Regions from separate parts of the Streptomyces sp. NPDC002773 genome, predicted to be linked through region 1. Evidence: riboswitches for the same ligand, from Rfam matches in the RefSeq annotation. Region 1 holds a riboswitch; the other holds the start of a gene.
What was found. Region 1 has a riboswitch for glycine ahead of gcvT (glycine cleavage system aminomethyltransferase GcvT). Riboswitches for the same ligand answer to the same signal wherever they lie in the genome.

Region 1 (15,938 bases):
ACCGGGATGAGCCGCTCGGTCTGGTCGCGGTCGATCCTCGGCATCGAGCCGAGCAGGCCCCAGGTGTAGGGGTGCTGCGGCTCGTAGAAGACGGACTCGGCCGGTCCGCGCTCGACGCAGCGCCCGCCGTACATCACGAGGATGTCGTCGGCGAGCTCGGCGACGACGCCGAGGTCGTGGGTGATGATGACGACCGCCGAGCCGAACTCCTTCTGGAGGTCCCGCATCAGGTCGAGGATCTGGGCCTGCACGGTGACGTCGAGCGCCGTCGTCGGCTCGTCGGCGATGAGCAGCGACGGGTTGTTGACGAGCGACATGGCGATCATCGCGCGCTGGCGCATGCCGCCGGAGAACTCGTGCGGGTAGTTGTCGAACCGCTTGGCGGGCTCGGGGATGCCGACCCGGTCGAGGAGTTCGACGGCCCGCTTGCGCGCCGTCTTCTTGTCGACGTCGTTGTGGACGCGGTACGCCTCCACGATCTGCTGGCCGACCGTGTAGTACGGGTGCATCGCGGACAGCGGGTCCTGGAAGATCATCGCCATCTCGCGGCCGCGCATCCGGCGGACCTCGTCCGGGTCGGCGGAGAGCAGCTCGCGGCCGTTCAGCCAGATCTCACCGGAGATCTTCGCCTTCTGGCGGCCGTACTGGCCGACCGTGTGCAGGCCCATGATGCCGAGCGAGGTGACCGACTTGCCGGAGCCGGACTCGCCCACGATGCCGAGGGTCTTCCCCTTCTCCAGCTGGAAGCTGAGACCGTCGACCGACTTGACCAGACCGTCGTCGGTCGGGAAGTGGATCTTCAGGTCGCGTACGTCGAGGAAGGCGTCGGACGGGGCGTCCTTCGAGGACGCGACGGGTTCTCCCACCGCCGCGCCGGTCTTCGTCAGCTTGTCCGTCATGCGAGCCTCACTCGGGGGTCGATCACCGCGTACAGCAGGTCCACCACGAGGTTGGCGATGACGACGCACGCGGCGGTGATGAGCGTGACGGCCAGGATGAGCGGCAGGTCGCGCTCGTTGACGCCCCGGATGGCCAGGGCGCCCAGTCCGTGGAGGCTGAACGCGGTCTCGGTCAGGATCGCGCCGCCGACGAGGGCGCCGAGGTCCATGCCAAAGATGGTCAGGATGGGGGTCATGGTGGAGCGCATGGCGTGCTTGCCGAGCACGACCGACTCCGGCAGGCCCTTGGCCCGGGCCGTGCGGATGTAGTCCTCGCCGAGGACCTCCAGCATGGTGGCGCGGGTGAGCCGCGCGTACATCGCCGCGTACAGGAAGGCGAGCGTCACCCAGGGCAGCAGCAGGCCGCCGAACCAGCCGCCGAAGGACTCGGAGAGCGGCACGTACGTGGCGTCGACCCAGCCCAGTTGGGTGCGGAAGACCAGCATCGCCAGCATGGCGGTGAAGAAGATGGGGAGCGAGACGCCCGAGAGCGCCGTGATCATCGCCACGCGGTCGATGATCGTGCCCCGCTTGAGCGCGGAGACGACACCCGTGGAGACGCCCAGGACCAGCCACAGCACGGCGGCGCCGACGACCATGGAGAGGGTGATGGGGAAGGCCTCGACCAGCATCGACCAGACGTCCTGCTCACTGCGGAACGAGTAGCCGAAGCAGGGCGCCGCGCAGTGGATGGTGTCGCCACCACCGGTGTAGTCACGGCCGACGAAGATGCCGGAGACGAAGTGCCAGAACTGCACCAGGAGCGGCTCGTCCAGACCCAGCTTCTGCCGGACGGCCTCGATGGCAGCCGGATCCGCCTGCTTGCCGACGAACATCGCGGCAGGGTCACTGCCGGTCATCTTGGGGATGAGGAAGAAGATGCTGAGCGTCACGAGGGTGACGACGAGCAGCATCGCGACGACTGCGAAGAGCCGTCGGACTATGTATGCAAGCATGCGGTCGGCCGGTCGGCGGCCGGGGGTCCCGATCGGGTCCCCCGGCCGCCGCCCTCGGCCATCACCTGCCCTTCGGACCTGGCGGCGGGTGCTGCGCCGGTGAAGCGGAGCGGATTACTTGACGACGCCGAGCGACGCGTAGTCGTAGCGGCCGTTGTAGGCGTCCGCCGTGTAGACGTTGGTCAGCCGGGAGCTGCGCCAGATGATGTTCTTCTCGTGGGTGAAGGGCAGGTAGACCGCGGCCTCCGAGACCTTGGTGTTGATCTGCTTGTAGAGCTCGCCGGCCTTGACCGGGTCGGTCTCCTTCAGCGCCTGGTCGAACAGGCCGTTGACGGCCTTGTCGTTCAGCTCGGAGAAGTTGTTGTTACCGCTCTGGAGGATGAAGCGGCCGTCGACCAGCGGCTGGAGGAAGCCCTGGCCCGACGGGAAGTCGGCGCCCCAGCCCATGATGATGATGCCGTAGCCCTTGTCCTTGACGACCTTCGGCGAACCGATGATGCCGGAGGTCTGGGCGCCGTCGAACTGGTCGATCTGGGCGTCGATGCCGACGGCCTTCAGCGACTGCTGGAGGGACTCGGCGGTCGCGATCTCGATCTTCTTGTTGTTGCGGACCGCGATGGTGGTCTTGAAGCCGTTCGGCTTACCGCACTTCTTCAGCGCTTCCTTCGCCTTGGCGAGGTCCGGCGCGCCGGCCAGCTTGCCGTACGGGTCGGCCTTCGGGTCGGCACCCTTGACCGCCGGCGGCAGCATGTTGGAGGCGATGTCGCCACCGGCCTGCGGGCCACCACGGGCGGTCTGCAGGGACTTCGAGTCGGCCGCGTAGATGATGGCCTTGCGGCACTCGATGTTGGGGATCACCGTCTGCGGGAAGACCGCGTAGCGGATGAAGCCCGTCTGCGGGTTGTCGACGTTGCCCTTGTGCTTCTGGAGCACCTTCTGGCGGGCGGCGGCGCCGATGCCCGTCGCGTTGATGTCGAGGTCGTACTCGCCCTCGACCAGACGGTTGTCCATGTCGTCGGCGTTCGTGGTGAACGTGACGCTGATCTTGTCCGGCAGCGCCTTGCGGACGGTGTCCGTCTTCGCGTCCCACTTGTCGTTGCGGACGAGCTTGAGGGACTTGTTGGGAGTGTAGGACTCCCACTTGTACGGGCCGGACGAGAACGGCTTCAGGGTGTACTTGGCCTTGGTGTCCTTGTCCTGGCGGACCGGGGAGGCGGCGGGCATGGCCAGCATCTGCAGGAAGTCACCGTTGGCGACCGGCAGCTTGAAGATGATGGTCTTGTCGTCCGGGGTCTCGATCGCCTTCAGGCCGAGCTTGTCCGGGGAGGTGTCCTTGTACGGGCCCTTGTACTCAGCCTTGGGGTCGAGGACCTGCTGGAGGTAGATCGGGCCGCCGGAGAGGACGTCCTGGGCCCAGATGCGCTCGATGCCGTACTTGATGTCCTTGGAGGTGATCGGCTTGCCGTCCTCCCAGGTCACCCCGTCCTTCAGCGTGAAGGTGTAGGTGAGGCCGTCGGCCGAGACCTTGCCGGTGTCGGTGGCGAGGTCGGAGACGAGCTCCGTGGACGCCGCGCCGGGCTCCGCCTTGAAGGTCACCAGCTGGCGCGTGTAGTAGCGGGAGAAGTCCCACATGAAGCCGTAGTAGCCGCGCTGCGGGTCCCAGAAGTCCGCGTCCTGCGAGCCGATGAACTTCAGCTCGCCGCCCTTCTTGTCGGAGGGGTTGGCGATCTTGTTCACCGCGGCGTTGAAGCCGGCCGCGCCGCCCTTGGTCTTGTCACCGTCGTTGCCGGTGCCGCCGCCGCAGGCGGTGGTGACGACCATCGTGGCCGCCGCGAGCAGCGCGCCTGCGGCGATCCTGCGCCTCTGAGAGCTCATCAGACTCATGGGTCTCGCAACCTCCGGGTAGTGGCGGCCGATACGGCGGTCCGCCGATTGGGGTAAGCCTCCTGTCGCCAGCGGCAGGGGCGGGTCTTGCGTGTCGTCGGCGAACGGTCAGCGGGAGCCCTTCGGGTCGAGCGCGTCACGCACGCCGTCGCCGAAGAGGTTGAACGCCAGAACGGTGATGAAGATCGCGAGGCCGGGGATCACCATGAAGAGCGGGTCCGCCTCGTAGGTGGTGATGGCCGTCGACAGCATCTGACCCCAGGAAGCGGTCGGAGGCTTCACACCCGCGCCGAGGAAGCTGAGCGCCGCTTCGGTGAGGATGTTGGTGGGGATCATGAGGGTCGCGTAGACCGTGATCGGGGCGATCAGGTTGGGCAGCAGCTCCCGGCGCAGGATGTAGAGCCGGCCGGCGCCGAGGCTCTGGGCGGCCTCGACGTACTCGCGGTTGCGCAGCGAGAGGGTCTGGCCGCGGACGATGCGGCCCACGTACGGCCAGCCGAAGAAGCCGATGACGACGACGAGGGCGGCGATGCGGACGCCGGAGCCGTCGAGTCCGAGGAGCTCGTTCGGCAGGACGGAGACCAGGGCGATCGTGAAGAGCAGCTGCGGGAAGGCGAGCATCACGTCCATGACCCGGCTGAGGGCCGCGTCGATCCAGCCGCCGAAGTAGCCCGCGATGATGCCGAGGACCGTGCCGAGGACGACGGCGAAGACCGCCGCCAGGAAGGCGACGAGCAGCGAGATCCGGGCGCCGTAGACGATCCGGCTGAAGACGTCGCGGCCGTTGACGGGCTCGACGCCGAAGAGGAACTCGGAGCTGACGCCGCCCCAGGAACCGATGGGGGTGCCGAACAGCGGGTCGATCTGGTCCTCGTGGAACTCGTCCGGCGGGTGGCCGAGGAGTCCGACGATGACCGGCGCGAAGACCGCGACCAGGACCAGGAAGAGGACGACGAAGGCGCCCGCGAGGGCCAGTTTGTCGCGCTTGAGGCGGGTCCAGGCGATCTTCCAGGGCGAGCGGCCCTCGATCGCCTTGCCGGAGGCGCCGGAAGCGCCGGAGTTGTCCGGAGTGCCGGGTGCGTCGGGCGCGGCGTCGGCGGTGGCGGTCGACTCGACCGCACTCGCCTTGTGCAGTGGTGCCGTCATCGTGGTGAGGACCCCTCTCGGCCGCCGGTAGCCGGCCCTTGCCCGCCGCGGGTAGCGGCTCGGTGGAACAACCTGCTGGGCACCGGCTCGATAGGAGCCGAACGCCCGGTGTTCCGGGGAGTCTTCAATGCGCTTGTGATCACCCGCCAGCCCTGACGGGGAATGTTTGCTCAAACGTGATGCGGTGCTGCGACTTCCGTTATCCGGACGCCACGATCACGTGAGCGGACCATCTCGGGGCCTCTGCCCCCTAATCGGACATGTCCCTCAACTGGGCGTTCCGACGTCGGTATTGGGACGAACGACGGCCTCCGGAGCGGACTCCGGAGGCCGGTGGGGCGGTACGCGAGAAGAGGGGCGTCTCAGTATCCGGACGGCGCGGGCGGCGGGTAGCCGTACCCGGGGACGGGCGCGGAGCCGCGCCCCGCGTGCGCCTCGCGGTCGTAGAAGGGCCGCCCGTTCGCCCGCAGCCACAGGGCCACCGGGTCGTACGCGTCCGAGAGGGCGACCGTCGAGACGGGCAGCCCGTCGGGTACGGCTCCGATCGACTGGCGCATCATCGCCCGGACCGTGTCCACGGCCGCGGGGGAGGTGTCGTACAGGTCGAGACCGATGGCGAGGTAGGGGGAGCCGAGCGCGGGCTGCACCCAGCCGCGGCGCAGCGCCCGGACGGCCGGGGTGCGGTGCGCGTTCTGTGTGAGCAGGGCGTAGAACTGCGGGATCTCCAGGGCGGGCTCGGTGACCCGCAGCGGACCCGCGGGCATCCGGTCGAGGCCGGTGGCGATCCGGCGCAGGTCGGCCCAGGGGATGCCGACGCCGCCGCCTGGGGCGTGCGGATTCAGCCAGACGCCCCAGCGGTCGGGGTAGAGGGCGCGGGCGATCTCGCGGCCCGTGACGAGCTCGTGGGCGCGGGTCCAGCCGGAGGCGGAGAGTTCCTGCGCGGAGGTCACACAGGGCGCGTAGCCGAAGCCGTCGACCTCCATGTTCCCGTACTGGGCGTCGGACGCGCCGGGAGAGCCGTGCCAGAGCAGCATCCACAGCTCGCCGTCGGCGAGGGCGTGCAGGAGCTGCTCGTACGCGTCGTAGCGTCCGGGTGCCACCTGGCGCAGCATGTGCTCGACCTGACCAGCCGCAGCAGTGCCTGACGCGCTCACCCTGGGTCCCGCCCCTCTTCCGTTCACCACGTTCGTCCCGCCGATGATTCAGTTCAGCTTAAGCAGGGGGCCGGTCACCCGGCGGCACGCTGGTAGAAGGGGCGCACCCGCTCCAGCATCCAGTCGCCGACCGGGTCCTGCGCCATGTCGAGCAGGATGAGGTTGACCGGCCAGGCGACCTCGACCCGGCCCAGGGCGCGGCCGAGGGCGTCCAGGGGCGCGTTGCGGTCGACGCCGTCCCAGGCGGCGAGCTGGACGCCGACGAAGAGGGCGGGTTCGGTGCCCTCGACGCTGGCGAGGGCACGGCGGGCGCTGGTCACGACACCGGTGGCCTCGAACTCGGCTGAGGCGGCGGCGAGGAAGTCGACGGGGTCGTCCTGCCAGTCGGGCTCGAAGAGGCGGACGCGGCCGCCGGTCGCGGGGCCGTCGAGCGGGGTGCGGCCGACGCGGCAGAGTTCGGCGACGGCGGGCGGGGGCAGCGGGACGCCGACGGTGCCGCCGGGGTTCACGGCGATCCCGAGCTGCGGGGGCAGGCCGCGGGCGAAGTCGCGGGCGGGCGCGACGGCGAAGGACATGTGGGTGCCGACGCAGGCGAGGAACTGCTGCTCGGAGCTGAAGACGGGGACGTAGGCCGCGCCGTCGAGCTCCATGGTGGCGAGGTCGAGGTCGGGGCTCTCGGGTCCGCCGCCGTTGGGCAGCGGGACCCAGACGGGGCTGCGCCCGAGCACCTCGACCAGGCGGCCGCCGGCCGCCGGGTTGCCGAGTGAGGCGGCGAGTACCTCTTCGAGCTCGTTGCTCGGCCACGTCACGTCCACGGTCCCGTATCCCCTTCTCGCACGGCCTGCCGCACCGGCCGCCCGGCAGAACCCTAACGCCGCCTCGGCGCCGCCGTGGCGAAAAGGGTACGGAAGCGAGGGAGCGCCGGGTCGGGCGTGTCCGTCAGGCGGTCTCCCGGAACTCGATCCTCCGCAGGGCGTCCGCCGCGTCCCGGTCGAGCAGGGTGGCGGAGGCGCAGCCGTGCGGGAGGCGGCCGGACTCGGCGGCCTCGACGAGCCGGCCGACGGCCCGCCGGTGCCGGGCGAAGGCATAGGCGGAGACGCCCCGGCCGCGGGCCCGCTGGCCCTCGCGCGCGGTGTCCGGGGGGACGTCGAGGAGGAGCAGGTGCAGGGCGCGGCCGCGCCGGCGGGCCTCGCGGGCGAGCCAGCCGCGCACCCAGGACTGGGTGCCGCAGTCGTGCACGATCACCCCGGCGCCCGAGCGCAGGGCGCGGCGAAGACCGGCGTAGTGCGCGAGCCGGACCAGGGGCCGGTAGAGGGCGTACGGCAGGAGGCGGGGCATGCGGGCCTCCCAGCGCTCGCGGGCGTCCTGGGAGTCGATGCCGGCGCCCGCGGCGGCGCGCTTCATGAGGGTCGACTTGCCGCTGCCGGGCAGTCCTGAGACCACGACGAGGTCGCCGGCCGCGAAGGTGAGGGCGCGGGGGCCCCGGCCGCCGCGCTCGCGGAGGTCCCGCAGGAGCCGGCCGCGGCCGCGGGTCCTGGCGCGGGCCCGCTGGGACGGTATGCCCGTACTCGGCGCGCACGCGCCGCTGTGCTGGATCCTCATCGCTTCTCCCCCTGCCGGGCCTCGGGAGACCCTTGCCCACAAAGTGTAAAGAAACGGTAATGGGACACAAGCGATATGCCCCGCCGAGCTCGCGTGCAATGATGTGCCCGCCAGGCGCGCACAGTCGCCACACAATCGCATATTGGCCGCTCGAATCCGCGCGGGAGAGTTCCGGACCGCCCCGCGTGTCCGGACGCCGAAGGAGCAAGACCCTCCCTTGAATCTCTCAGGCCCCGTACCGCGCGGATGAGGCAGATCTGAAAAGCGGGACACCCTGCTGTGTCCCCACCCAAGGTGCAAGCCGAACTCCCGGCGCCGATCTCCCGGCGACGAGATGCTCTCGGTGAACCTCTCAGGTTCCATGACAGATGGGGAGGACGTCCTCGCCGTCATGTGTTTCGTCACCGATCACGCCCTTGGGACCCGGGAGCCACCCCATGAGCACTGCCCCCCGCCTCACCGCCCTCGATGCCCTGCATCGTTCCCTGGGCGCGACCATGACCGACTTCGCCGGCTGGGACATGCCGCTGCGGTACGGCAGCGAGCGCGACGAGCACGTCGCCGTCCGCACCCGGGCGGGTCTCTTCGACCTCTCCCACATGGGTGAGATCACCGTCACCGGCCCGCAGGCGGTCGAGCTCCTCGACCACGCCCTCGTCGGCAACATCTCCACCGTGGGCAACGGCCGCGCCCGCTACACGATGATCTGCCAGGAGGACGGCGGCATCCTCGACGACCTGATCGTGTACCGGCTCGGCGAGACCGACTACATGGTCGTCGCCAACGCCTCCAACGCCCAGATCGTCCTGGACGCGCTGACCGAGCGCGCGGCCGGCTTCGACGCCGAGGTGCGCGACGACCGTGACGCGTACGCCCTGCTCGCCGTCCAGGGCCCGGAGTCCCCCGGCATCCTGAAGTCGCTCACCGACGCCGACCTGGACGGCCTCAAGTACTACGCCGGCCTGCCCGGCACGGTCGCGGGCGTGCCCGCGCTGATCGCCCGTACCGGCTACACCGGCGAGGACGGCTTCGAGCTGTTCCTGAAGCCCGAGCACGCCGAGGGCGTCTGGAAGGCGCTGACCGAGGCGGGCGAGGGCGTCGGCCTGATCCCCTGCGGTCTGTCCTGCCGCGACACGCTCCGCCTGGAGGCGGGCATGCCGCTGTACGGCCACGAGCTGACCACCGCCCTCACCCCCTTCGACGCGGGCCTCGGCCGGGTCGTGAAGTTCGAGAAGACGACCAACGACGGCGGCTTCGTCGGCCGCAAGGCGCTGGAGGCCGCCGCCGAGCGCGCGGCGACCAACCCGCCGCGCAAGCTCGTCGGCCTGGTCGCCGAGGGCCGCCGGGTCCCCCGCGCGGGCTTCTCCGTCGTCAAGGACGGCGCGGTGATCGGCGAGGTCACCTCCGGCGCCCCGTCGCCGACCCTCGGAAAGCCGATCGCGATGGCGTACGTGGACGCGGCGCACGCCGAGCCCGGCACCCAGGGTGTAGGTGTGGACATCCGCGGCACCCACGAGCCGTACGAGGTCGTCGCGCTGCCCTTCTACAAGCGCCAGAAGTGACGCATCCGTCTCACATCGCGTCTCATCCCGCAAGACCCACGTTCATCAGCACTCCCCCGATCCAGGAGAATCAGGCCATGAGCAACCCCCAGCAGCTGCGTTACACCAAGGAGCACGAGTGGCTGTCGGACGCCGAGGACGGCGTCGCGACCGTCGGCATCACGGAGTACGCGGCCAACGCGCTCGGTGACGTCGTCTTCGCCCAGCTCCCCGCCGTCGGCGACACCGTCACCGCGGGCGAGACCTGCGGCGAGCTGGAGTCGACGAAGTCCGTGAGCGACCTGTACTCCCCCGTCACGGGTGAGATCGTCGCCGCGAACCAGGACGTGGTGGACGACCCGTCCCTGGTGAACACGGCTCCGTTCGAGGGTGGCTGGCTGTTCAAGGTACGTGTCACGGACGAGCCGGACGATCTGCTCTCCGCCGACGCGTACGCCGAGTTCTCCGCCTCCGGGAACTGAGACCGGGCCCGAGACCCCTTAGGGATCGATTCATGTCGCTTCTGAACACTCCCCTCCACGAGCTGGACCCGGACGTCGCCGCCGCCGTCGACGCCGAGCTCCGCCGTCAGCAGTCCACCCTCGAGATGATCGCCTCGGAGAACTTCGCTCCGGTCGCCGTCATGGAGGCGCAGGGCTCCGTCCTCACCAACAAGTACGCCGAGGGCTACCCGGGCCGCCGCTACTACGGTGGCTGCGAGCACGTCGACGTCGCCGAGCAGATCGCGATCGACCGGATCAAGGACCTGTTCGGCGCCGAGTACGCCAACGTCCAGCCGCACTCCGGCGCCTCCGCGAACCAGGCCGCCCTCTTCGCGATCGCCCAGCCCGGCGACACGATCCTGGGCCTCGACCTGGCGCACGGCGGTCACCTCACCCACGGCATGCGCCTGAACTTCTCCGGCAAGCAGTTCAACGTGGTCGCGTACCACGTGGACGAGGCCGGTCTGGTCGACATGGCCGAGGTCGAGCGCCTCGCCAAGGAGCACCGTCCGAAGGTGATCATCGCGGGCTGGTCCGCCTACCCGCGCCAGCTGGACTTCGCCGAGTTCCGCCGGATCGCCGACGAGGTCGAGGCCAAGCTGTGGGTCGACATGGCCCACTTCGCGGGCCTGGTCGCCGCCGGCCTGCACCCGAACCCGGTCGAGTACGCGGACGTGGTGACCTCCACCACGCACAAGACGCTCGGCGGCCCCCGCGGCGGCATCATCCTCGCGAAGAAGGAGTTCGCGAAGAAGCTGAACTCCTCGGTCTTCCCCGGCTTCCAGGGCGGCCCGCTCGAGCACGTGATCGCGGCCAAGGCCGTCTCCTTCAAGGTCGCGGCCACGGAGGAGTTCAAGGAGCGCCAGCAGCGCACCCTGGACGGCGCCCGCATCATCGCCGAGCGCCTGGTCCAGGACGACGTCACCGCCCACGGCGTCTCCGTCCTGTCCGGCGGTACGGACGTCCACCTGCTCCTCGTCGACCTGCGCGACAGCGAGCTGGACGGCCAGCAGGCCGAGGACCGTCTGCACGAGGTCGGCATCACGGTCAACCGCAACGCCGTCCCGAACGACCCGCGCCCGCCGATGGTCACCTCGGGTCTGCGCATCGGTACGCCGGCGCTCGCGACCCGCGGTTTCCAGGCCGAGGACTTCACCGAGGTCGGCGACATCATCGCGGAGACCCTGAAGCCCGGCTTCGACGCCGACAAGGCCGCATCGCTGAAGGCCCGGGTGACGGCGCTCGCCGACAAGCACCCGCTGTACCCCGGCCTGAAGTAGTTTCGTACGATTTAGTTCCGGTTTCGTTCGTACGACACCTCCGGGGCATCGCGCACACTGGACAGTGAGCGCGGTGCCCCACCCCATGTCATCGCGCGGTTCCGCCCGCTTGCCTTCACGCTTTTCTGCTCCACCCCGGCAGACAACGGCGTCTAGCCCCCCACAAGGAGTTCTCCGTGGCCATCTCGGTCTTCGACCTGTTCTCGATCGGCATCGGCCCGTCGAGCTCCCACACGGTGGGCCCGATGCGCGCGGCCCGGATGTTCGCCCGCCGGCTGAAGAACGAGGGCCTGCTCGCCCACACCGCGAAGGTCCGGGCGGAGCTGTACGGCTCGCTCGGCGCCACCGGCCACGGCCACGGCACCCCGAAGGCGGTCCTGCTCGGCCTTGAGGGCAGCTCGCCCCGCACGGTGAACGTGGAGACCGCCGACGACGAGGTCGAGCGGATCAAGTCGAGCGGCCGGATCAACCTCCTCGGCGCCCACGAGATCCCCTTCGACTTCGACGCCGACCTGATACTGCACCGGCGCAAGGCGCTGCCGTACCACGCCAACGGGATGACGATCTTCGCGTACGACGCGGAGGGCGGCCTCGTCCTGGAGAAGACGTACTACTCGGTCGGCGGCGGCTTCGTCGTCGACGAGGACGCGGTCGCCGGCGAGAACCCGATCGTCCCCGACGACACGGCCCTGAAGTACCCCTTCCGTACGGGCGACGAGCTGCTGCGCCTGGCGAAGGAGACGGGCCTTTCGATCTCCGCGATGATGCTGGAGAACGAGAAGGCCTGGCGCACCGAGGACGAGATCCGCGCGGGCCTCCTGGAGATCTGGCGGGTCATGCAGTCCTGCGTCTCGCGCGGCATGTCCCGCGAGGGCATCCTGCCCGGCGGCCTGAAGGTCCGCCGCCGCGCCGCGACCTCCGCCCGCAAGCTCCGCTCCGAGGGCGACCCGGCGGCGCACGCGATGGAGTGGATCACGCTCTACGCGATGGCCGTGAACGAGGAGAACGCGGCGGGCGGCCGGGTGGTCACCGCCCCGACGAACGGCGCGGCCGGCATCATCCCCGCGGTCCTGCACTACTACATGAACTTCGTCCCCGGCGCCGACGACGAGGGCATCGTCCGCTTCATGCTCGCGGCCGGCGCGGTCGGCATGCTCTTCAAGGAGAACGCCTCGATCTCCGGCGCCGAGGTCGGCTGCCAGGGCGAGGTCGGCTCGGCCTGCTCGATGGCGGCGGGCGCCCTCGCCGAGGTCCTCGGCGGCACCCCCGAGCAGGTGGAGAACGCGGCCGAGATCGGCATGGAACACAACCTGGGCCTGACCTGTGACCCGGTCGGCGGCCTGGTCCAGATCCCGTGCATCGAGCGGAACGGCATGGCGGCGGTCAAGGCGGTCACGGCGGCGAAGATGGCGATGCGCGGCGACGGCAGCCACCTGGTCTCCCTCGACAAGGTCATCAAGACGATGAAGGAGACCGGCGCGGACATGAGCGTCAAGTACAAGGAGACGGCGCGCGGCGGCCTCGCGGTGAACATCATCGAGTGCTGAGGTTCTAGGCCCTGACCAGCGCGTTTGTGTCGTTCAGCGAGCGATTCCGCCCTGTGGCCGGGGTCGCGCGTCCCCTCACCCGGCACGTTTGCCGTCCAGGGGCTGGCTCAGGGGCCGATGCCGTGCGGGTCCGGCACCACCGTGAGGAGTGCCGAGACGACGACGATCGCCGCGAGGACGGACACCTCCACGCGCGCGGGTGCCTCGGCGTTCCCGGCGGACATCATCCGCCCCCGGGCGGCGAGCGCGAGCAGGCTCGCCCCGCCGAACAGGACCAGCTTCACCAGGAGGATCCGGCCGTACGCGGTGCTCATGACGGCGTCGAGCGGCAGCTTGCGCAGGGTCGAGACCGTGCCGGTGACCGCGAGAGCGGCGTACACCCAGGCGGCCATCCGGGCGTACCGGGCGAGGACGTCCCGGCCGCCGCCCCGCAGCCGCATGGTGCGGAGCACGTACAGGAGGGTGCCGGCCCAGAGCGAGGCGGCGGTGAGGTGGACGACCGTGAGGGACGTGCCGACAACCGGTTGGTACGTCTCCGGGTGGGCGCGCATCGCCTCGGCACCGACGGCGAGGGCGAGCGGCAGGGCGGCGAGCGCGGGGCGCCGGGAGGCGGCGCAGAGGGCGGCCACGACGAAGGCGTCGGCCGTGACGAGCAGGAGGCGGCCCTCGCGGAGCCCGTACACGACGGTCGGGCCGAGTCCGCTGACCGCTCCGAAGAGCAGCAGGAGCCCGGCCGAGGCGGCCGCGGCGAGGAGGGCGGCGGGGGCGGACCAGGCGCGGGGCCGTGGCCCGTCGCGCGCGAGGCGGCGGCCGGCGAGTTCACCGACGTGTACGGCCAGACCGGTGAAGACCAGCAGCCGCAGCAGCGTGGTGGTGCCGGCCGCGGGTATTCGGAGCTCGCCCGTGCCCGTCTGGGCGAGGCCGCCGCCCAGCAGGGCGACGACCAGGACCGCGACGACGGCGAGGACCGCCGCCGTCAGACGGCTCGGGGTACCGAAGGGTCCGGGAAGCGTCACCGGACGATCGTCACCGAGCCCCGGACGGGCGGCAACTCAGGGTCGCTCCGCCCGTCCGGCCCGGCGGCTCAGGCCTTGCTGTAGTGCGCCCAGAACTCGTCCCACGAGAGGACGCCGTCACCGTTGGCGTCACGCTGCTTGATGAGCACCTCGGCGACCGACTCGGTGACGTTGAAGTCGCCGTGCTGCGCCATGAGGCTCTTGTACTCCGCGGCGGTGATGAAGCCGTCGCCGTCCACGTCGAAATTGTTGAATGCCGTGCGTGCCGACTCGATGTCCGCCACTGCTTCCGCCCCTTCTCGGTGCTTCTCTGACGGGGGTCAGATTAGCTGGCCCGGCGCGGCCGGCCGCGAGCGGTCTCAGGGGCGGGCTACCGGAAGATGCCCGTGTGCCCGAGGGAGTAGCGGCCCGGCTGGGGGTAGACGGCGAGGCCGTGGGGGCCGCCGCCGACCGGGATGCGGGCGAGCTGCTTCCCGGTGGTGGTGTCGATGGCGTACACCTCGGAGTCGTAGCGGCCGGAGAGCCACAGGACCTTGCCGTCGGCGGAGACGCCTCCCATGTCGGGGGAGCCGCCGTCCGGCAGCCACCACTTCTTGGTGAGCTTGTTCTTGGCGAAGTCGAAGACGGAGACGGAGCCCTCGCCGCGGTTGGGAACGTACATCTCGCGTGAGTCCCGGCTGATGTAGAGGCCGTGGCAGCCCTTGCCGGTGGGCAGCAGGGTGGGGGTGGTGAACTTCTCGCCGTCGAGGACCCACATGCCGTGGGCCATCATGTCGGCGACGTAGAACGTCTTGCCGTCGGGGGAGATCTTCACGTCCTGCGGCATGGCGCCTTCGAGGGGCAGTTTCTGCTGGCCGATCACCTCCATCTTCTCGGTGTCGACCTTGAGCAGTTCGCCGGAGAACTCGCAGGAGACGACGAAGTACCGTCCGTCGGCGGAGAAGTCGGCGTGGTTGACGCCGTAGCAGCTGACGGGGACGGTCTTCTTCCGCTCCATGGTGTGGGGGTCGCGGAAGACGAGTTCGCGGTCGAGGGAGGCCATCACGACGGCGTACTTGCCGTTGGGCGTGAAGTAGAGGTTGTAGGGGTCGTGGACCTCGACGGGTTTGCCCGCGACGCCGGTGGCGGGGTCGATGGGGGTGAGCGTGTGGCCCCGGTTGTTGTTGACCCAGAGGGTCTTCATGTCCCAGGAGGGCACGACGTGCTGGGGCTGGATACCGACGGGGATGGTCTCCACGACCTGGTAGGTGGCCGGGTCGATGACGGAGACGGTGTTGGAGTTGGTGTTGGGGACGTAGACGCGGGAGGGGAAGTCCTTGACGACCGGGGAGAGTTTGTTCGGCCGGTCGGCGGCGTAGACGTCGTTCGGGTCGAGCAGCGGCGGCATGCCGGGGAGCCCGGGGGGCGCGGCGGCCGGCTTCTTGACGGGGGCGGCCTTCTTCACGGGGGCGGCTCCGCCCCCGGGGTCGCCGGTGCCGCAGCCGGCGAGGGCGGCGAGGACGGCGGCGGCGAGGAGAAGGGTCCTGGTGCGCTTCGTGGGGTGTGCCATCAGGTCAGCAGCTCCGTGGTGGTGACCGCGCGCAGCCCGCGGCGGTCGAGGTCGGCGAGGAGGAGGGGCAGGGCGACGGCGGTGACCGGGTAGCCGAAGTGCAGGCTGACGACGGAGCCGGCGCGGGCCGTGCCGGTGACGTTGCGGACGACGGCGGCGGCGTCGTGGGTGGTGAAGTCGAGGGAGTCGACGTCGTACGAGAGGACGTGCGGGTATCCGGCGCGGTGGGCGGCGCGCAGGACGGCGGGGGCGGCGTGCTGGGTGCGGGAGGGCCGGAACCAGGTGCCGATGGAGCCGGTGAGCCGGCGGAGCCTGGTGGCGCAGGCCTCGATCTCGGCGTGGGCCCCGGCTTCGGTGAGGGCGTTGACGTCGGTGTGGTGCTGGGTGTGGTTGCCGAGGTCGTGTCCGCCGTCGAGGACGCGCCGGGCCATGTCGGGGTGGGCGTCGAGCCAGCTGCCGACGGCGAGGACGGTGACGCGGGCTCCGGCCTTCTCGGCCTGGGCGAGGAGCGTCCGGGCGAGGGCGGGGTCGCCCTCGCCGTGGAAGGTGAGGGCGACGCGGGGCCGGTCGCGCGGGCCGTGGGCGATCTCCGCGGGCTGTCCGGGGAGGCGCCGGGGGGCGGGTGCCGCCTGGGGCGCGGGGGCGGGACGCCGCGGGGCGGCGGGAGCGGCCGGGCGCTGTGGAGCGGGGGCGGCGGGGCGGGGCTCCGTGCCGCAGGCGGTGGCGAGGGCTCCCGCGAGGGTGGCGGCCGCACCGGCTCGGAGGGCGCTGCGGCGGTCGGTCGGCTTCACGCGACCATTTAAAGGCGCTACCGCCCGATTT
Region 2 (15,938 bases), on a different contig from region 1:
GAGCGTGAAGAGCTTCTTGCCGCCCTCGCTCTCGCTGGTGATCAGCCCCTCGTCCTCCAGCATCTGGAGGGTCGGGTAGACAGAGCCGGGACTGGGCTTCCACGCCCCGTCGCTCCGTTCGCCGATCTCGCGGATCATCTCGTAGCCGTGCATCGGGCGGTCCTTCAGGAGCGCCAGGATCGAGGCCCGCACGTCACCGCGCCGCGCCCTCCCCCGGCCGCCACCGCCGCCGCGGCCACGACCGCCGCCGAAGGGCCCACCGCCGAAAGGTCCGCCACCGAAGCCCGGCCCGAAGGGGCCGAACGCGGCACGCCGTCCCTCGAAGTCATTCCGAGGCCCGGGGCCGCAGCCTCCACGACCGGCTCCGTGTCCGTTTCCGTACTCGTGTCCATGTGAACGCATCGCAACGCTCCTTCCATCGGGACTCCATCGTCGAACTGTCGCGATGTCTCAACGATATATCGGAAGTGTTCGCCGAGCAAGCAATCCGACTGCCACCCCTGACCCGTCCAGTTCTCAGCAATTGGCCTTGGCCCTCCGAAATCCGCCCCGGGTACGGTCGACGGCATGCGGATCCGAATCGTCGACGCCTTCACCGACCAGCCCTTCTCCGGCAACCCCGCAGGAGTCCTGCTCCTCGACTCCTTCCCGGACGACACCTTGCTGCAGCGGGTCGCCGCGGAGGTCAACCTCTCCGAGACTGCCTTCGCCCACCCGCTGCCCGCCGGCGGGCAGGCGGACTGGGCCTTGCGCTGGTTCACGCCCACCACCGAGGTCGACATGTGCGGCCACGCCACGCTGGCGACCGCCCACGTCCTGCATTCCACCGGTACGGCGAGGGGCCCCGTCCGCTTCGCGGCCCGCTGCGGCGTCCTCGGCGCCACCCCCGAGCCCGACGGCACGATCACGATGGACTTCCCGACCTCCTCGCTCACCCCCGTCCCCGTCCCCGACGGCCTGGAGAAGGCCCTCGGCGCCGAGGTCCTCTCCGTACACGACACGGCCGGCCACGTCGGCGACCTCGTCGTCGAGCTGCGCGACGAGGCCACCGTGCGCGGGCTCGCCCCGGACTTCGCCGCCCTGAAGAGCCTCTCCACGCGCGGCGTCATCGCGACCGCCGCCGCCGAACACCCCGACGGTGGCTACGACTTCGTCTCCCGCGGGTTCTTTCCCGCCGTCGGCATCGACGAGGACCCGGTCACCGGCAGCGCCCACACCGCGCTCGCCCCCTACTGGTCGGCCCGGTTCGGCCGCGACGACCTCGTCGGCTTCCAGGGCGGCACCCGCACCGGAATCGTCCGCACCCTCCTGCGCGGCGAGCGCACCCTCCTGAACGGCCACGCGGTCACGGTCATCGAGGGCGACCTGCACGCCTGACCGAGCCCGGACCCCGGCACCCGGCGCCAGGCACGAACACGGACAACGCCCCCGCACACACGAAGGGGCATACGGAGACGCCCGTATGCCCCTCACCCCCGCCCCGTTCACATCGTCGGCAGCCACCCCACCTTTCCCGCAAGCAGCCCGTACCCGACGAAGGCCACGATGTCGAGCAGCGCGTGCGCCACCACCAGCGGCCCGACCCGGCCCCAGCGCCGGTACAGCAGGACGAAGACCACGCCCATCACCACATTGCCGAGGAAGCCGCCGATCCCCTGGTACAGGTGGTACGAGCCCCGCAGTACCGAGCTCGCCACCAGGGCCGCCATCGGCGTCCACCCCAACTGGCCGAGCCTGCGCAGCAGATACCCGACGACGATGACCTCCTCCAGGACGGAGTTCTGGATCGCCGAGAGGATCAGTACCGGGTACTTCCACCACACCTCGGGCAGCGACTCGGGCACCACGGTCAGGTTGAACCCGCTCGCCCGCATCACCAGGTAGAAGGCGAGCCCCGCGCTCCCGATGCCGGCCGCGACCAGCGTCCCGCGCCCGAGGTCGGGCCACGGCCGAGTCCGGTCGAAGCCGAGGGCCCGCAGTCCGGAACCCTCGCGCAGCAGCAGATGGGCGACGAGCACGACCGGCACGAGGGCCGTGGCGATGCCGAAGAGCTGCCAGGACAGATCGAGCCACGGCCGCCCCAGGGCGTACGAGCCGTTGAGCGTGGCCGCCTGGTCCTTCAGGGCGTCGGACTTGGTCAGCGAGCCGATGAAGCTGATGAGGGACGACACCGCGCTCGCCCCGAGCGAGAGCGCCAGGACGATGAGCAGCTCGGAGCGCAGTACCCGCCGGGGCGGACCGTCGGGGGGCAGGGCGGCATCACTGACTCGTTGCTCCGACACCACACCTGTCTCCACTTCCCGGTCGCGGACGGCGGACGCCGTTCCGGCGGCCGCGACCACTTTGCCATGATCAGCCGCCGCGCCGCCCGCTCCCTGATCAGCCGATACCCACCGGCCAGGTGTGCACCGGTTCCCCCGCGTGCATGAGGGTCCGGTAGCGGCGGGTCATCGCCGCGAGCGCCGCCTCGCGGTCGAGGCCCGACTCCAGGGCCCGGTGGAAGGTGTCGGCCTGCCAGGAGGCGCCGTTCACCCGTCGCAGACAGCGCTGTTCGATCACCCCGAGGTAGAAATCCCGGTCGGCGGGTTCGATGTGCCAGGCGTCGAGCCCGGCCGCGGCGAGCGGCAGCAGCTCGTCGAGGACGAGCCGGACCGCCGGCACGGTCGCGATGCCGCCCGTGCGACCCGAGCGGGGCCAGCGCAGCTCCGCCTCGATGCCGTGGCGGCAGGCCGTGTCGAAGTTGGCCTCGGCGTCCTCGAAGGCCATGCGTTTCCAGACCGGCCGGGGGTCGTCGGCGAGCGAGCGTACGAGCCCGTAGTAGAAGGCCGCGTTGGCGATGACGTCGGTGACGGTCGGCCCGGCCGGCAGCACCCGGTTCTCGACGCGCAGGTGCGGGACGCCGTCGACCCAGCCGTACACGGGCCGGTTCCAGCGGTAGACCGTGCCGTTGTGCAGGACGAGCTCCGCCAGGCGCGGCACCCCGCCCTCGTCGAGGACGAGGAGCGGGTCCTCCTCGTCACAGATGGGCAGCAGGGCGGGGAAGTAGCGGAGGTTCTCCTCGAAGAGGTCGTACACCGAGTCGACCCACCGCTCACCGAACCAGGTGCGCGGCCGGACGCCCTGCGCCTGCAGTTCGGGCGGGCGGGTGTCCGTGGCCTGCTGGAACAGCGGCGGCCGCGACTCGCACCACAGCTCACGGCCGAAGACGAAGGGCGCGTTGGCGCCGAGCGCGATCTGGACGCCTGCCACCGCCTGCGACGCGTTCCACACGGCGGCGAACCGGGCGGGCGTCACCTGGAGGTGGAGCTGGACCGAGGTGCAGGCCGCCTCGGGCACGATCGACTCCGAGGTGCACAGAAGGCGTTCGACGCCGTGGATGTCGAGCGTGAAATCCTCGCCACGGGCGGCGAGGATCTGGTCGTTGAGAAGCGTGTAGCGGTCGGCGGCCGAGAGGTTCTCGAAGACCAGGTCGTCCTGCGTGAGCGTGGGAAGTATGCCGATCATGACGACCCCGGCATCGAGTTCCGCCGCCTTGCGGTCGGCGTATCCGATTCCGGTTCCGATCTCCTCCGCGAGCCGATCGAAAACACGGCCCCCGAGCTGGTGCGGCGCGATGTTCACTTCGAGGTTGAACAATCCGAGTTCCGTCTGGAAATCGGGGCTCGCGATCTTTTCGAGAACCGGCCCGTTCAGCATGCGGGGCAACCCGTCGGCGCCGGCGAGATTGAGTTCGATCTCCACGCCCATGAGATTGCGGGGACGGTCGAACCGCTTCTCCGCCAGGAGCCTCGCCAGTCCCGCGAGACACTGCTGGAGCTTTCTCCGGTACTGCTGCCGGTCGGACGGGCCGAACCCGTCGGCCACGACCTTCTCCCCCATCGAAGCGTCCCTCCCCGAGTGGCCGGCCGCCACCACGGCCGCGTGTCACGGACGATGATGCCCACCCCGCTGATCCACAACGCCTGCGGAAGAGGGCTGTCGGACGATAGGCTGGATGAAGCACCCCACCGGCACATCCCGAGGGCACAGGGCAATCGACATATACCAATGTCCTATTGTCACGGAACCCCGGGTCGACATTCAGCCGTCCGCCTCTGCGAGGAATAAGCAGGTGAGAGCGGCGCCACCGCGGGATTCCGCTTCCACAGCCCGCGATTTACGACCTGATGACGCCTTGCCAGGAATATCGGCGACGTCTAGCGGAAACACTCTGTGAACACGTGTCGTATAAACTCCGCGGACGAGGCAGAGTGTTGGCGCCCGGGCCATGGCCATGTGGCCCTCCTCTGGCCCCGCCCGCCGACAGCGCCGTCGTACCTGCCCACGCATCACCGTGTCTCCTGAGCGAGAGGCGACCCACCATGCTCCGACCCTCCCCGGCCCCTGCGCCGGCCCTCCGCAGTGTCCTCGCGGCCCTCGGCTCCCCGACCGCCGTCCACGAGGCGCGAACCCCCGCCCTGCGGGCCGCGCAGGGACCGCTGAGCCCCGAACTCCCCCTGCCCGTGCACGTCCTGGACGTCACCGGAGCACCGGGGCACGCGCCCCGCATCCGGCTCGCCGGCTGGCGTTTCCTCATCAGGAGCGGAGACCGGGCGATCGCCGCCGCGGACACCATGCTCACCCCCGACGGCTGGTCCTTCTCGCACTTCTTCGAGGGGCCGTACGTCACCGCCACCGAGCGGGCGCTGCTCCAGGCCGAGGCGCTGCCCGTCCCGTACCAGCCGCGGCTGCTCTCCGTACCGGAGCTCTACATGCTGACCCTGTGGCTGCACGCCGACCCGGAGGCGGACGGTGCCACCGCCGCCCCCGCCGCGGCCGACCTGATGGTGCCGCTCGCTCCAGCGCCGCCGGGGATCGCGGCCCACCGCGCCTACCAGATCGCCGATCTCCTGCCCGTACTCAGTACGCGACTCGCGCCGCCGCCCCTCATGGGTTCGCCGGCGCCCGCCTGATACACCGCACGCGCACCACCGCCCCGTGCACCCACCCGGGTCACGGGGCGCACTGCTGTCCGAAAACCCCGCCCGAACACGCCACCCGAACATTCCTCCCGGACGGACTAGCCCGCTCGGGCCATCCCGAACCACCCGAAGAGACGGTGCAGTTGAGCTGAACCGCCCCTGCGGGTGACGCGTCTTCCCAGGAGAGGACGAGCTGACGTGAAATACCTGCGGAAGGCCGTCCATGGGGCAAGACTGGGACCGGAACCGAACCGACCGACGGGGGCGGCGATGAGCTCGAAGAGCCGCAGGACATCCACCACGACGCAGCGAAAGAACCCACCCATGTGCCAGCACCAGCCTGCCTGTCCCACCGCCGACTCCGCCGACCGGGAGGCGGCCCGACCGACGGCACACCACCCGGAGCAGGGCTGGAGCCTGCTGTGCAACGGCGTCCTGCTCTTCGAGGACACCGGTGAACTGCTGCCGGACGGGCAGATCATCGCCCCGCACCGGCCGCTGACGGTGGGACGGGTGACGACCGCCGCCTGAGGGCGCGGCACGGACTCCGTACGAACGCCATCCAGGAAACACCGAGGGCCGGCCCGGAGAGAATCTCCGAACCGGCCCTCACGCCATGCTCAGCGGCGGTACGCATCCACCGCGGCGCTCACGGACTCAGTGGTCGTACTCGTCCATCGGCGGGCACGAGCAGACCAGGTTCCGGTCACCGAAGGCACCGTCGATCCGGCGCACCGGCGGCCAGTACTTGTCGGCGGCCGAGACCCCGGCCGGGAAGACCGCCTCGTCCCGCGTGTACGCGTGGTTCCACTCGCCGCCCAGGGCGGCCGCGGTGTGCGGGGCGTTGTGCAGCGGGTTGTCGTCGGCGGGCCACTGGCCGGAGGCGACCTTCTCGATCTCGGCCCGGATCGCGATCATGGTGTCGCAGAAACGGTCCAGCTCGGTCAGGTCCTCGGACTCGGTCGGCTCGATCATCAGCGTGCCGGCCACGGGGAACGACATCGTCGGCGCGTGGAAGCCGTAGTCGATGAGGCGCTTCGCGATGTCGTCGACCGTGACGCCCGTCGCCTTGGACAGCGGACGGAGGTCCACGATGCACTCGTGGGCGACGAGACCGGCGGGGCCGGTGTAGAGCACCGGGAAGTGCGGTTCCAGGCGCTTGGCGATGTAGTTCGCCGCGAGCACGGCGACCTGGGTGGCGCGCTTGAGGCCCTCGCCGCCCATCAGTCGCACGTACGACCACGAGATCGGCAGGATGCCGGCGGAGCCCCAGGGGGCGGCCGAGATCGGGCCGACACCGGTCTCCGGGCCCGCGGCGGGCTGGAGCGGGTGGTTCGGCAGGTACGGGGCGAGGTGGGCGCGGACACCGACCGGGCCGACACCGGGACCGCCTCCGCCGTGCGGGATGCAGAAGGTCTTGTGCAGGTTCAGGTGCGACACGTCGCCGCCGAAGTGGCCCGGCTTGGCGAGACCCACCAGGGCGTTGAGGTTGGCGCCGTCGACGTACACCTGGCCGCCGGCGTCGTGCACCTCGGCGCAGATGTCGGCGACGTGCTCCTCGAAGACGCCGTGCGTCGACGGGTAGGTGATCATCAGGACGGAGAGCTCGTCACGGTACTGCTCGATCTTGGCGCGCAGGTCCGCGACGTCGACCTCACCGTCGTCGGCGGTCTTGACGACGACGACCTTCATGCCGGCCATCACCGCGGAGGCGGCGTTGGTGCCGTGCGCGGAGGACGGGATGAGGCAGACGGTGCGCTGCTCGTCGCCGTTGGCGCGGTGGTAGGCGCGGACGGCGAGCAGACCGGCCAGCTCGCCCTGCGAACCGGCGTTGGGCTGGATGGACACCGCGTCGTACCCGGTGACCTCGGCGAGCCGCTCTTCCAGTTCCTTGATCAGCGTGAGGTAGCCCTGTGCCTGCTCGACCGGGGCGAAGGGGTGCATCTGACCGAACTCGGGCCAGGTCACCGCCTCCATCTCGGTCGTCGCGTTCAGCTTCATCGTGCAGGAGCCGAGCGGGATCATGCCGCGGTCGAGCGCGTAGTCGCGGTCGGCGAGCCGGCGCAGGTAGCGCAGCATCGACGTCTCGGAGCGGTACGCGTGGAAGACCGGGTGGGTCATGTACGCGTCGGAGCGCAGCAGACCGGACGGCAGCGTGTCCTCGGTGGCGGCGTCCAGCGCCTCGACGTCGGCGGTGACACCGAAGGCGCCCCACACGGCGGCGAGCTGGGCGCGCCCGGTGGTCTCGTCGCAGGACATCGACACGTGGTCGGCGTCGACGCGGTACAGGTTGACGCCGGCCTCGCGGGCGGCGGCCACGACCGCGTCGGCCTTGCCGGGTACGCGGGCGGTGAGGGTGTCGAAGAAGGCGCCCTGGGTCAGCTCCACGCCCCCGGCCGTCAGACCGGCGGCGAGGATCGCGGCGTACCGGTGGGTGCGCCGCGCGATGCCCTTGAGGCCGTCGGGGCCGTGGTAGACGGCGTACATACCGGCCATGACGGCGAGCAGCACCTGCGCGGTGCAGATGTTGCTGGTGGCCTTCTCGCGGCGGATGTGCTGCTCGCGGGTCTGCAGGGCGAGGCGGTACGCGCGGTTGCCGTCGGCGTCGACGGAGACGCCCACGAGACGGCCGGGCAGGGAGCGGGCGTGCTTGTCCTGGACGGCCATGTAGCCGGCGTGGGGGCCGCCGAAGCCCATGGGAACGCCGAAGCGCTGCGTCGTACCGACGGCGATGTCGGCCCCGAGCGCACCCGGCGAGGTGAGCAGGGTGAGCGCGAGCAGGTCGGCGGCGACGGTGACGATCGCGCCGAGTTCGTGGGCGGCGTCGATCAGCGGCTTGATGTCGCGGACGGCTCCGGAGGCACCGGGGTACTGGATGAGCACGCCGAAGACACCGCGCTCGGCGACCTCGGCGGGGATGCCGTCGCTCAGGTCGGCGACGACGACCTCGACACCGGTCGGCTCGGCGCGGGTCTCGATGACGGCGATCGTCTGCGGCAGGGCGTCGGCGTCGACGAGGAAGACACCGTTCTTGACCTTGCCGACGCGCCGGGCCAGCGACATGGCCTCGGCGGCGGCGGTGCCCTCGTCGAGCAGGGAGGCGCCGGAGGTGGGCAGCCCCGTCAGGTCGGCGACGACGGTCTGGAAGTTCAGCAGGGCCTCGAGGCGGCCCTGGGAGATCTCCGGCTGGTACGGGGTGTACGCGGTGTACCAGGCGGGGTTCTCCATCACGTTCCGCAGGATCACCGGCGGCGTGAAGGTCCCGTAGTAGCCGAGGCCGATCATGGGCGCGAGGACCTGGTTGCGGTCGGCGAGCGTACGCAGCTCCGCGAGGACCTCGGCCTCCGTCCGCGCGGCCGGCAGGCCCAGCGCCTCGGTGTTCTTGATGACGTCCGGCACCGCGGCGGCCGTGAGCTCGTCGAGCGAGCCGTAGCCGACCTGGGCGAGCATCTTGGCGCGCGCCTCGGCGTCGGGCCCGATGTGCCGCTGCTCGAACGGGATGCCCTGTTCGAGTTCGGAGAGCGGAATGCGGTTGGCGGTCATGTACGGAGGCCTCCTGGTCGTCACGACCTGCGAGGGGCACCACGGCGCGGGTACCCGGACGGCCTCCCCCTCTGTCATCTCAACCTGAGAGTTTCACCGGCACGCCTCGCGGCACGCCGGCTTTCACCGTCGGTGAGAGCGCATGCCGTCGGACACCGCTCTGCTTTCCAGAGTGACCTCGTCCGCGCGGTACAGGGGCCTGAGAGATTCCGGGGAGGATTTGCTCCTTCGGCGCCCACCGGAAGATTTCTCCGGGGGACTCTCCCGCACAGGGTCGACAGCCACAGCCAGCCTACCAGCGCGGTTACGGCTCCTATCGCTCAAGTGGCCGACATCCCACATGTGCTCTTTCGTAGGGGGTAGGTGCAGTTGCGACCAGTTGGAGGGACCGTGCAGACCGATATCGATCCGCGCAGCCTGATCGGCCGCAAGGCGTTCGACCGCAACGGACACAAGATAGGAACCGTCGACGAGGTGTACCTGGACGACGCGACCGGCGTCCCCGAGTGGGCGGCCGTCCGAACCGGGCTCTTCAGCCGGGACGCCTTCGTCCCCCTGGACCCGAGCGATCTGCTCGACGACGGCCTCCACGTCCCGTACGAGCGGGCCCTCATCAAGGACGCCCCCGACTTCGGCGTGGGCCGCCACCTCTCCCCCGAACAGGAACTCCAGCTCTACCGCCACTACAGCCTGGCGCTCCCCCCGCCCCCCACGGACACCCAGGACACCGACTTCGGCCGCCTGGCAGGCCAGTAGCACCGCGACGGCGCCGTAGGGGACGGCGCTTCACCCCCGCCCCACCAAGGGCAACGCCTCCCCCGGGACGAGGTCCGGATCGTCCACGGCGAAGGTCCGCACCCGCCCCGGCTCCGACCCGGGCTCCTCGAACCGCACCGTGACCCGCCCGACCCCGCTCCCCTGCACCCACCCCGCCCCGTACACGGCGTGCCGTACGTCATGCCCGGGCGCCCAGTGCCGTTCCACGGGCTCGTCGGCCGCGGGCTCGACGGCGGCCACGACCTCAGCGGCGGCGGCATCACCTGCCGAAGCGGCAGCGTCCCGCGCCTCGGTCTGCGCGAACAGATCCTCCTGCGTGTAGTCCGCGAGCCCGCTGACCCCGACCCCGAGCAGCCGCACGCCCCCCGTCGTGTCCACCGCGTCGAGCAGCCGCGCCGCCGCCTCCCGCACCACGCCCGGGTCGTCCGTCGGCCCCCGGAGCGTCTCGGACCGGGTCAGGGTCGAGAAGTCGTACCGCCGCACCTTCAGGACGATGGTCCGACCGGAGTGCCCCGAGGCCCGAAGCCGCCCCACACACCGCTCCGCGAGCCGCTCCACCTCCGTCCGGATCCGCACCCGGTCGTGCAGGTCCACGTCGAAGGTGTCCTCGACCGACACCGACTTGGCGTCCCGCTCGGCCACCACGGGCCGATCGTCGTACCCCTGGGCCATCCGGTACAGCGAGGCCCCGTGCGCCCGCCCGAGGAGCCGTACGAGCTCGTCCTCGCCCGCTTCGGCGAGGTCGGACACGGTGGTCATCCCGGCCCGCCGCAAATGTTCCCCGGTCGCCGGACCGACACCGGGCAGGATCCGTACCGACCGCGGCCCGAGAAGCTCACGCTCGGTGCCGGGTTCGATCAGGACGAGCCCGTCGGGCTTGGCCTCTTCCGAGGCGATCTTCGCGATCATCTTGGACCCCGCGAGCCCGACGGAACCCGTCAGCCCCGTCGTCGCCAGGATGTCGACCCGCAGCCGCTCCCCGGCGACCCGGGCGCTCGCGCTGTCGTCGGCGATCTCCCCGGCCTCCAGGTCCACGAAGGCCTCGTCGAGGCTGAGCGGCTCCACGAGCGGCGAGAGCCGGCCGAGCAGCTCCATGACCTGCTCGCTGATCGACCGGTAGAAGGCGAAGCGCGGCACGAGGTAGGCCGCGTTGGGCGCGAGTCGCCGCGCCTGGCCCATGGGCATGGCCGAGTGGACGCCGAACCGGCGCGCCTCGTACGAGGCGGTGGCGACCACGCCCCGCGGCCCGAGCCCGCCGACGACCACGGGCTTTCCGCGCAGGCTGGGCTTCGCCGCCTGCTCGGCGGCGGCGAAGAACGCATCCATGTCGAGATGCAGGATCGTCGGCGCGGCTCTCACGCTTCCGATGCTGCCCTACGCCACTGACAACGCCGCCTCACGGCCGCAGACGCGCCCGGGAAGCACAGCCCCCTCAGACGGCCCTGTCCCTCCGCCGCCTGGCCAGCTCGTCCCCCGGGTTGTGCCCGACGAGCGTCTCGCCCGTGTCGACCCGCTCCCCGTGCAGCTGCGACAGCGCCGCCTCGACGTCCCGCCAGACCACTCCGACGGCGATGCCGAAGACGCCCTGCCCGCCCTTGAGCAGGTCGACGACCTCGTCCGGCGACGAGCACTCGTACACCGTGGCCCCGTCGCTCATGAGCGTCATCCGCTCCAGGTCCCGGAAGCCCCGCGCCCTCAGGTGCTGCACGGCGGCCCGGATGTTCTGGAGGGCCACCCCGGTGTCGAGGAAACGCTTGACGATCTTCAGGACGACGACGTCACGGAAGCTGTAGAGCCGCTGTGTCCCCGACCCGTACGCGGGCCGTACGCTCGGCTCCACGAGCCCCGTACGCGCCCAGTAGTCCAATTGGCGGTAGGTGATCCCGGCCGCCGCGCACGCCGTAGGGCCGCGGTAGCCGACCACCTCACCCGCCTCGCCGGGACCGGCTCCAGGAGCGGTACCCGCCCCCGTGCCGCCCGGGCCGGCCGCCGCACCGGCGTCCGTACCGAAGTCGCCCACACTGCCGTGAAGCGGATACGGACCGCTCTCTCCGGACGCGCGTCCGAGCGAGCTCCCTGCCGTACCGTCCGCGCTGCTCATCACGCCGACCCTCCGTCCTTGACCTGCCCACACGAAGGTAGGCAGTCACTCGGGGTGCGTCAACGATCGCCACACTCGGCACGCCGAGTGATAATCACCCTGAGAGTGGTTTCCCATATCTCTCGCTGGGGAAAGGCTACTCGAATGCCCTGACGGCACCCCGCGAACGGGCCGCGGCCGCGGCGCTCCGCGTCACTGGCTGTTGGTCCCGAAGTCCTCCGGTGAGATCTGGTCGAGGAACTCGCGGAACTTCTCCACCTCGTCCTCCTGCTCGTCCGGAATCGCGATACCGGCGTCGTCCAGCACACCGTCACTGCCGAAGATCGGCGTTCCGGTACGAAGGGCGAGGGCTATCGCGTCCGACGGCCGCGCACTCACCTCGACGCCGCTGGCGAAGACCAGCTCGGCGTAGAAGACCCCGTCCCGCAGATCCGTGATGCGGACTTCGGTGAGTTCCTGACCCACGGCCTCCAGCACGTCCTTGAACAGGTCGTGCGTCAGCGGCCGCGGCGGGGCCATCCCCTGCTGGGCGAAGGCGATCGCGGTCGCCTCACCCGGTCCGATCCAGATGGGGAGGTACCGATCGCCTCCCACTTCACGCAGGAGCACGATCGGCTGGTTGGAGGGCATTTCCACCCGGACACCCACAACGTCGAGCTCGTTCACACAGCAACCCTAGGACGTGCCCGACCGGTTTGGATAGTCGGGCCCTGCCAAGGCCCCCGCCGAGCTCACTGGAGACGGATCCCCAGAGCGGTCTGCACGAGGGCCGCGTGCAGCCGTACGGACTGCGCGGCGAGCTCCTGCGCCGTGGCCTCCGCATGGGCCCTGGTCTGCGGATTACGGTGCCGGCGCAGCGGCGCGACGACCTGCTCGATCAGCCCCGCCTCCCGGTCCGCGGCCGCCTTCACGGCTCTCAGGTGCCGGGGTTCCAGACCGAATCTCCCCAGATCCGCGACGAGCCGCGCGACGGTGACGGTCTCCGCGTCATAGCCGCCGCCCTCGGACTCGGCGATCAGACCGTACGCCTCCCACGCGACGAGCTCGGCCTCGGAGACCTCAGCCGCGGCCAGCAGCTCCGCCCGCCCGATCCGCACGGCGGCGGGCGGCTCCACGTCCTGCTCCCAGGCCCCCTCGGCCAGGTCCCGCCGACGCCCGGGGGCCGGGAGCTTGATCTGCTCCCCCCTGGCGAGGGCGTCGAGGTGCTCGCGGATGACCTTCAGCGGAAGATAGTGGTCCCGCTGCATCCGCAGGATCTGAGCGAGCCGCTCCACATCCTGCGGGCTGAACTTCCGGTACCCGGAGGCCGTACGCCGGGGCTCCACGAGCCCCTCGGCCTCCAGGAACCGGATCTTGGAGATGGTCACTTCGGGAAATTCGTCACGCAGCTGGTTCAGCACCGTGCCGATGCTGACCAGCCGGTCGCCCGCGGTGGGGGCGCCGGAACCGGCGCCACCCGTCGGTGTTCGCAACATGGACCTTCCCTGAAGGCTTCTCCGAGGCGTCACACGCCCCGCTGGCTCGAATGGAAGACCAGCCGGTACTTGCCGATCTGCACCTCGTCGCCGTTGGACAGAACGACCGAGTCGATCGGCTCACGGTTGACGTACGTGCCGTTGAGGCTGCCGACGTCGGACACGGTGAAGCTGCCGTCCTGACCCCGCCGGAACTCGACATGGCGCCGGGAGACCGTGAAGTCGTCCAGGAAGATGTCGCTCTGCGGGTGACGGCCGGCCGTCGTCAGCTCGCCGTCCAGCAGGAACCGGCTGCCGGAGTTCGGCCCACGGCGCACCACGAGGAGCGCGGAACCGGACGGCAGCGCCTCCACGGCCGCCAGCGCCTCGGGAGAGAGCGAGGGCAGCTGGGTCTGGCCGGTGACCTCCGACTCGTAGGCCTCGAGGCCCGAGATGGAGATCGTGGACGTCGTCTCCGAAGCACGCTCGGCGGCGACCCCGCCCCGCAGCGGCGTGCCGCAGTGGGAGCAGAAGCGGCTGTCGGCCGCGTTGCGGTGACCGCACCTCGTACACACCGGCATGGACGCATCCTCCTGCCGCGGCTGCCCCGCCGAGGTCTGTGTCGCGTACGGATCGGGGGCAAACCCTCCACCCGTACTTGAGGTTGATGGTTCTCCGAAACCTATGCGGGCAGCACCGGCAGGGTCAACAGACGACGCGCCCTGAGCGCCCGAAATGTCACCGCCCTGGCCGCCGACCTCATCGCGGAAGAGCGGGCGCTCGCCGCTCTGCTCGTCACTCTGGGCGTGGCGCGACGCGCGGTGCTTGGCGTTGCCGCCGTCCTCGCGTCCGCTCTTGCCGAACAACTTCGAAAAAAAACTCACGGGCGATTCCCCTTGACCGAAACAGACCCGCCCGTGGGGCAGGACGAACCGAGATCCATCACACCTGCCGACCCGGACACCTTCACAACGTCCGTATCCTCCGGACAGTTTCCACCACGCACCACTGTTGTGGTGCGCCGACCCCCCGCAACGCCTTGCCCATGTCGCGGGACCCCCCTCGTCCCCCTCTCACTGGGAGGACGACTGAGCGTAGTCAGGCCGCTTCGCGGGTCGCAAGGCGTCGACGACGATCTTCGCCGACCGCTCCACCGTGGCTGTGGCCTGCTCCTTCTCCAGGGTCTGCACGACTCCACCGGGGATGTTGAGCGCGGGCTCGAGATCCTCCGGCTTGCCGATGACCTTGAAGACGTACGGAGCGGCCACCTTCGTTCCATCGATCCGCATGTCATCACCGATCCCGGTGAAATAACTGTCCGCGACCACCCGCACGCCGTTGACCTGGATCGCCTCGGCGCCGGCGGCCCGCAGCTCCTGGATGGCGTCGAGCAGCATGTCCGACTCGACGGCCCCGGTGGGGTCGCCCACGGTCAGGGTGATGCCCGGCCCCTCGGCGGCGACGGTGCCGGCCAGGATGCCGAGCTGCTGCTCCTTCTCCTGGGTCTGCTTGCGCGCCTCCTCGGCCTGGTCCGAACTGGACTCCAGCTCGGTCCGCTGCTTCTCCAGCCGGGCCTTCTCGTCCTCCAGGCGCTGCGTACGGTCGTCGAGCTCGTCGAGGATGCGCACCAGGTCCTCCTGGCGCGCCCCGCGCAGCGCGCTGTTGTCGCTGGTCGAGGAGACCTGAATGGCCAGGCCGAGGCCGAGGACGAACAGCAGCAGCGCGACGACGAGTTGGGCCCGGGTCACCCGGGGCGGCCACAGCGCGGACGCCAGCCGCCGACGCCCACTCGGCTCTGCGCCGGCGGGAGCGACGGGGTCGGCCGGAACCACGGGTACCGGGACCTCGGGCACCCGGGCGTCCTGGCCCCCGTTCCCGCCGCCGGCGGGGCTCTGGGGCGGCTCGGCCTCGGTCGGCTTCCCGACCCCGTCGGCCTCCGGACCGCTCACCGGCTCCTGAGGACCGACGCGGCTCCCCGGCTCCTGAGCGTCCCGAGGATCCTGAGCGTCCTGCGGGCTCTGCGGGTCCTGGGGGTTCTGAGGGTTCTCGCTCATCGGCGTCACGCCCGGAAGACGTGGCGCCGGATGGCGGCCGCGTTGGAGAAGATCCGGATGCCGAGCACGACGACCACACCGGTCGACAGCTGCGCGCCGACGCCCAGCTTGTCGCCGAGAAAGACGATCAGCGCGGCCACGACCACGTTCGAGAGGAACGAGACCACGAAGACCTTGTCGACGAAGATGCCGTCGAGCATGGCTCGGAGACCGCCGAAGACCGCGTCGAGGGCGGCGACCACGGCGATCGGAAGATAGGGCTCGACCACCGCCGGAACCTCGGGGCGGACCAGAAGCCCCACCACGACTCCGACGATCAGGCCAAGTACGGCGATCACGATGTGCCCTTCCCTGTGTCGGCCGTGGCCCGACCGGAGGGCGTCGCCGCCCCGGCCCCCCGCGGCTCTGCGGTACGTACGGTCAGGCTCGGCGCGGCCGGCAGGCGCACGTCGCCCTCGGCCGAGATCGCGCTCCTGATCCCGAAGTTCTCCACCAGCGCGTGCAGATACTGCCCGTCGGCGCTGTCCTGGAACGTGGTGCTCAGCCGCTGCCCGTCCCCGACGGCGAGGATGGTGTACGGCGGCACCAGCGGCTTGTTGTCGACCAGTATGGCGTCGCCGGCGGCCCGGATCGCGGACAGCGAAGTCAACCGCTGCCCGTTGACGGCGACCGCCTCGGCGCCCGACTCCCACAGCCCGTTGATCACTCGCTGCATGTCGCGGTCGCGCACCCGGCCCGTGTCGGAGAAACCACTGCTCTCGCGCGGACCACCGCCACCGGCGTCGGTGTCCTTGGCATCGTCGACGACGAGCTTCACCCCGGGACCGTGCACCGGGGTCGCGCCCGACAGCAGCGCCACGAGTTCGGTCTGGTCGCCGCCGAGTTCCTGAAGCGCCTGCCGTTGACGTTCCCCGACCTCGGTACGGATCCGCTCGACGTCCCGTTCCAACTGGTCGGCCGTCGACGTCTCCGCCTCGATCCGGCCGATCAGCTCCTGCCGTTCCTTGGCGACGACCGGGGCGGAGATCCGCGCCTCGGCCGCGCCCAC

Region 2: another riboswitch for glycine. It lies ahead of gcvP (aminomethyl-transferring glycine dehydrogenase); the one in region 1 lies ahead of gcvT (glycine cleavage system aminomethyltransferase GcvT).

The regions. Positions count from the first base shown of each region.
Region 1 covers NZ_JBEOVO010000010.1:34,030-49,967, forward strand. The annotation lists gene ABT034_RS15105 (ABC transporter ATP-binding protein) at 1-899, opposite strand, end outside; gene ABT034_RS15110 (ABC transporter permease) at 896-1,894, opposite strand; gene ABT034_RS15115 (ABC transporter substrate-binding protein) at 2,009-3,778, opposite strand; gene ABT034_RS15120 (ABC transporter permease) at 3,887-4,924, opposite strand; gene ABT034_RS15125 (enhanced serine sensitivity protein SseB C-terminal domain-containing protein) at 5,287-6,078, opposite strand; gene ABT034_RS15130 (enhanced serine sensitivity protein SseB) at 6,153-6,893, opposite strand; gene ABT034_RS15135 (AAA family ATPase) at 7,018-7,680, opposite strand; glycine riboswitch at 7,832-7,931, shown strand; glycine riboswitch at 7,933-8,058, shown strand; gene gcvT (glycine cleavage system aminomethyltransferase GcvT) at 8,118-9,242, shown strand; gene gcvH (glycine cleavage system protein GcvH) at 9,320-9,703, shown strand; gene glyA (serine hydroxymethyltransferase) at 9,736-11,004, shown strand; gene ABT034_RS15155 (L-serine ammonia-lyase) at 11,181-12,551, shown strand; gene ABT034_RS15160 (CopD family protein) at 12,659-13,567, opposite strand; gene ABT034_RS15165 (EF-hand domain-containing protein) at 13,636-13,851, opposite strand; gene ABT034_RS15170 (YncE family protein) at 13,938-15,116, opposite strand; gene ABT034_RS15175 (polysaccharide deacetylase family protein) at 15,116-15,907, opposite strand.
Region 2 covers NZ_JBEOVO010000037.1:40,789-56,726, forward strand. The annotation lists gene ABT034_RS30370 (PadR family transcriptional regulator) at 1-402, opposite strand, end outside; gene ABT034_RS30375 (PhzF family phenazine biosynthesis protein) at 568-1,377, shown strand; gene ABT034_RS30380 (CPBP family intramembrane glutamic endopeptidase) at 1,485-2,282, opposite strand; gene ABT034_RS30385 (glutamate-cysteine ligase family protein) at 2,380-3,879, opposite strand; gene ABT034_RS30390 (hypothetical protein) at 4,362-4,952, shown strand; gene ABT034_RS30395 (DUF5999 family protein) at 5,286-5,492, shown strand; gene gcvP (aminomethyl-transferring glycine dehydrogenase) at 5,619-8,504, opposite strand; glycine riboswitch at 8,682-8,781, opposite strand; gene ABT034_RS30405 (PRC-barrel domain-containing protein) at 8,895-9,260, shown strand; gene ABT034_RS30410 (DNA polymerase IV) at 9,291-10,640, opposite strand; gene ABT034_RS30415 (MerR family transcriptional regulator) at 10,714-11,382, opposite strand; gene ABT034_RS30420 (bifunctional nuclease family protein) at 11,575-12,048, opposite strand; gene ftsR (transcriptional regulator FtsR) at 12,114-12,857, opposite strand; gene ABT034_RS30430 (FHA domain-containing protein) at 12,887-13,828, opposite strand; gene ABT034_RS30435 (DUF881 domain-containing protein) at 13,910-14,785, opposite strand; gene ABT034_RS30440 (small basic family protein) at 14,896-15,228, opposite strand; gene ABT034_RS30445 (DUF881 domain-containing protein) at 15,225-15,938, opposite strand, start outside.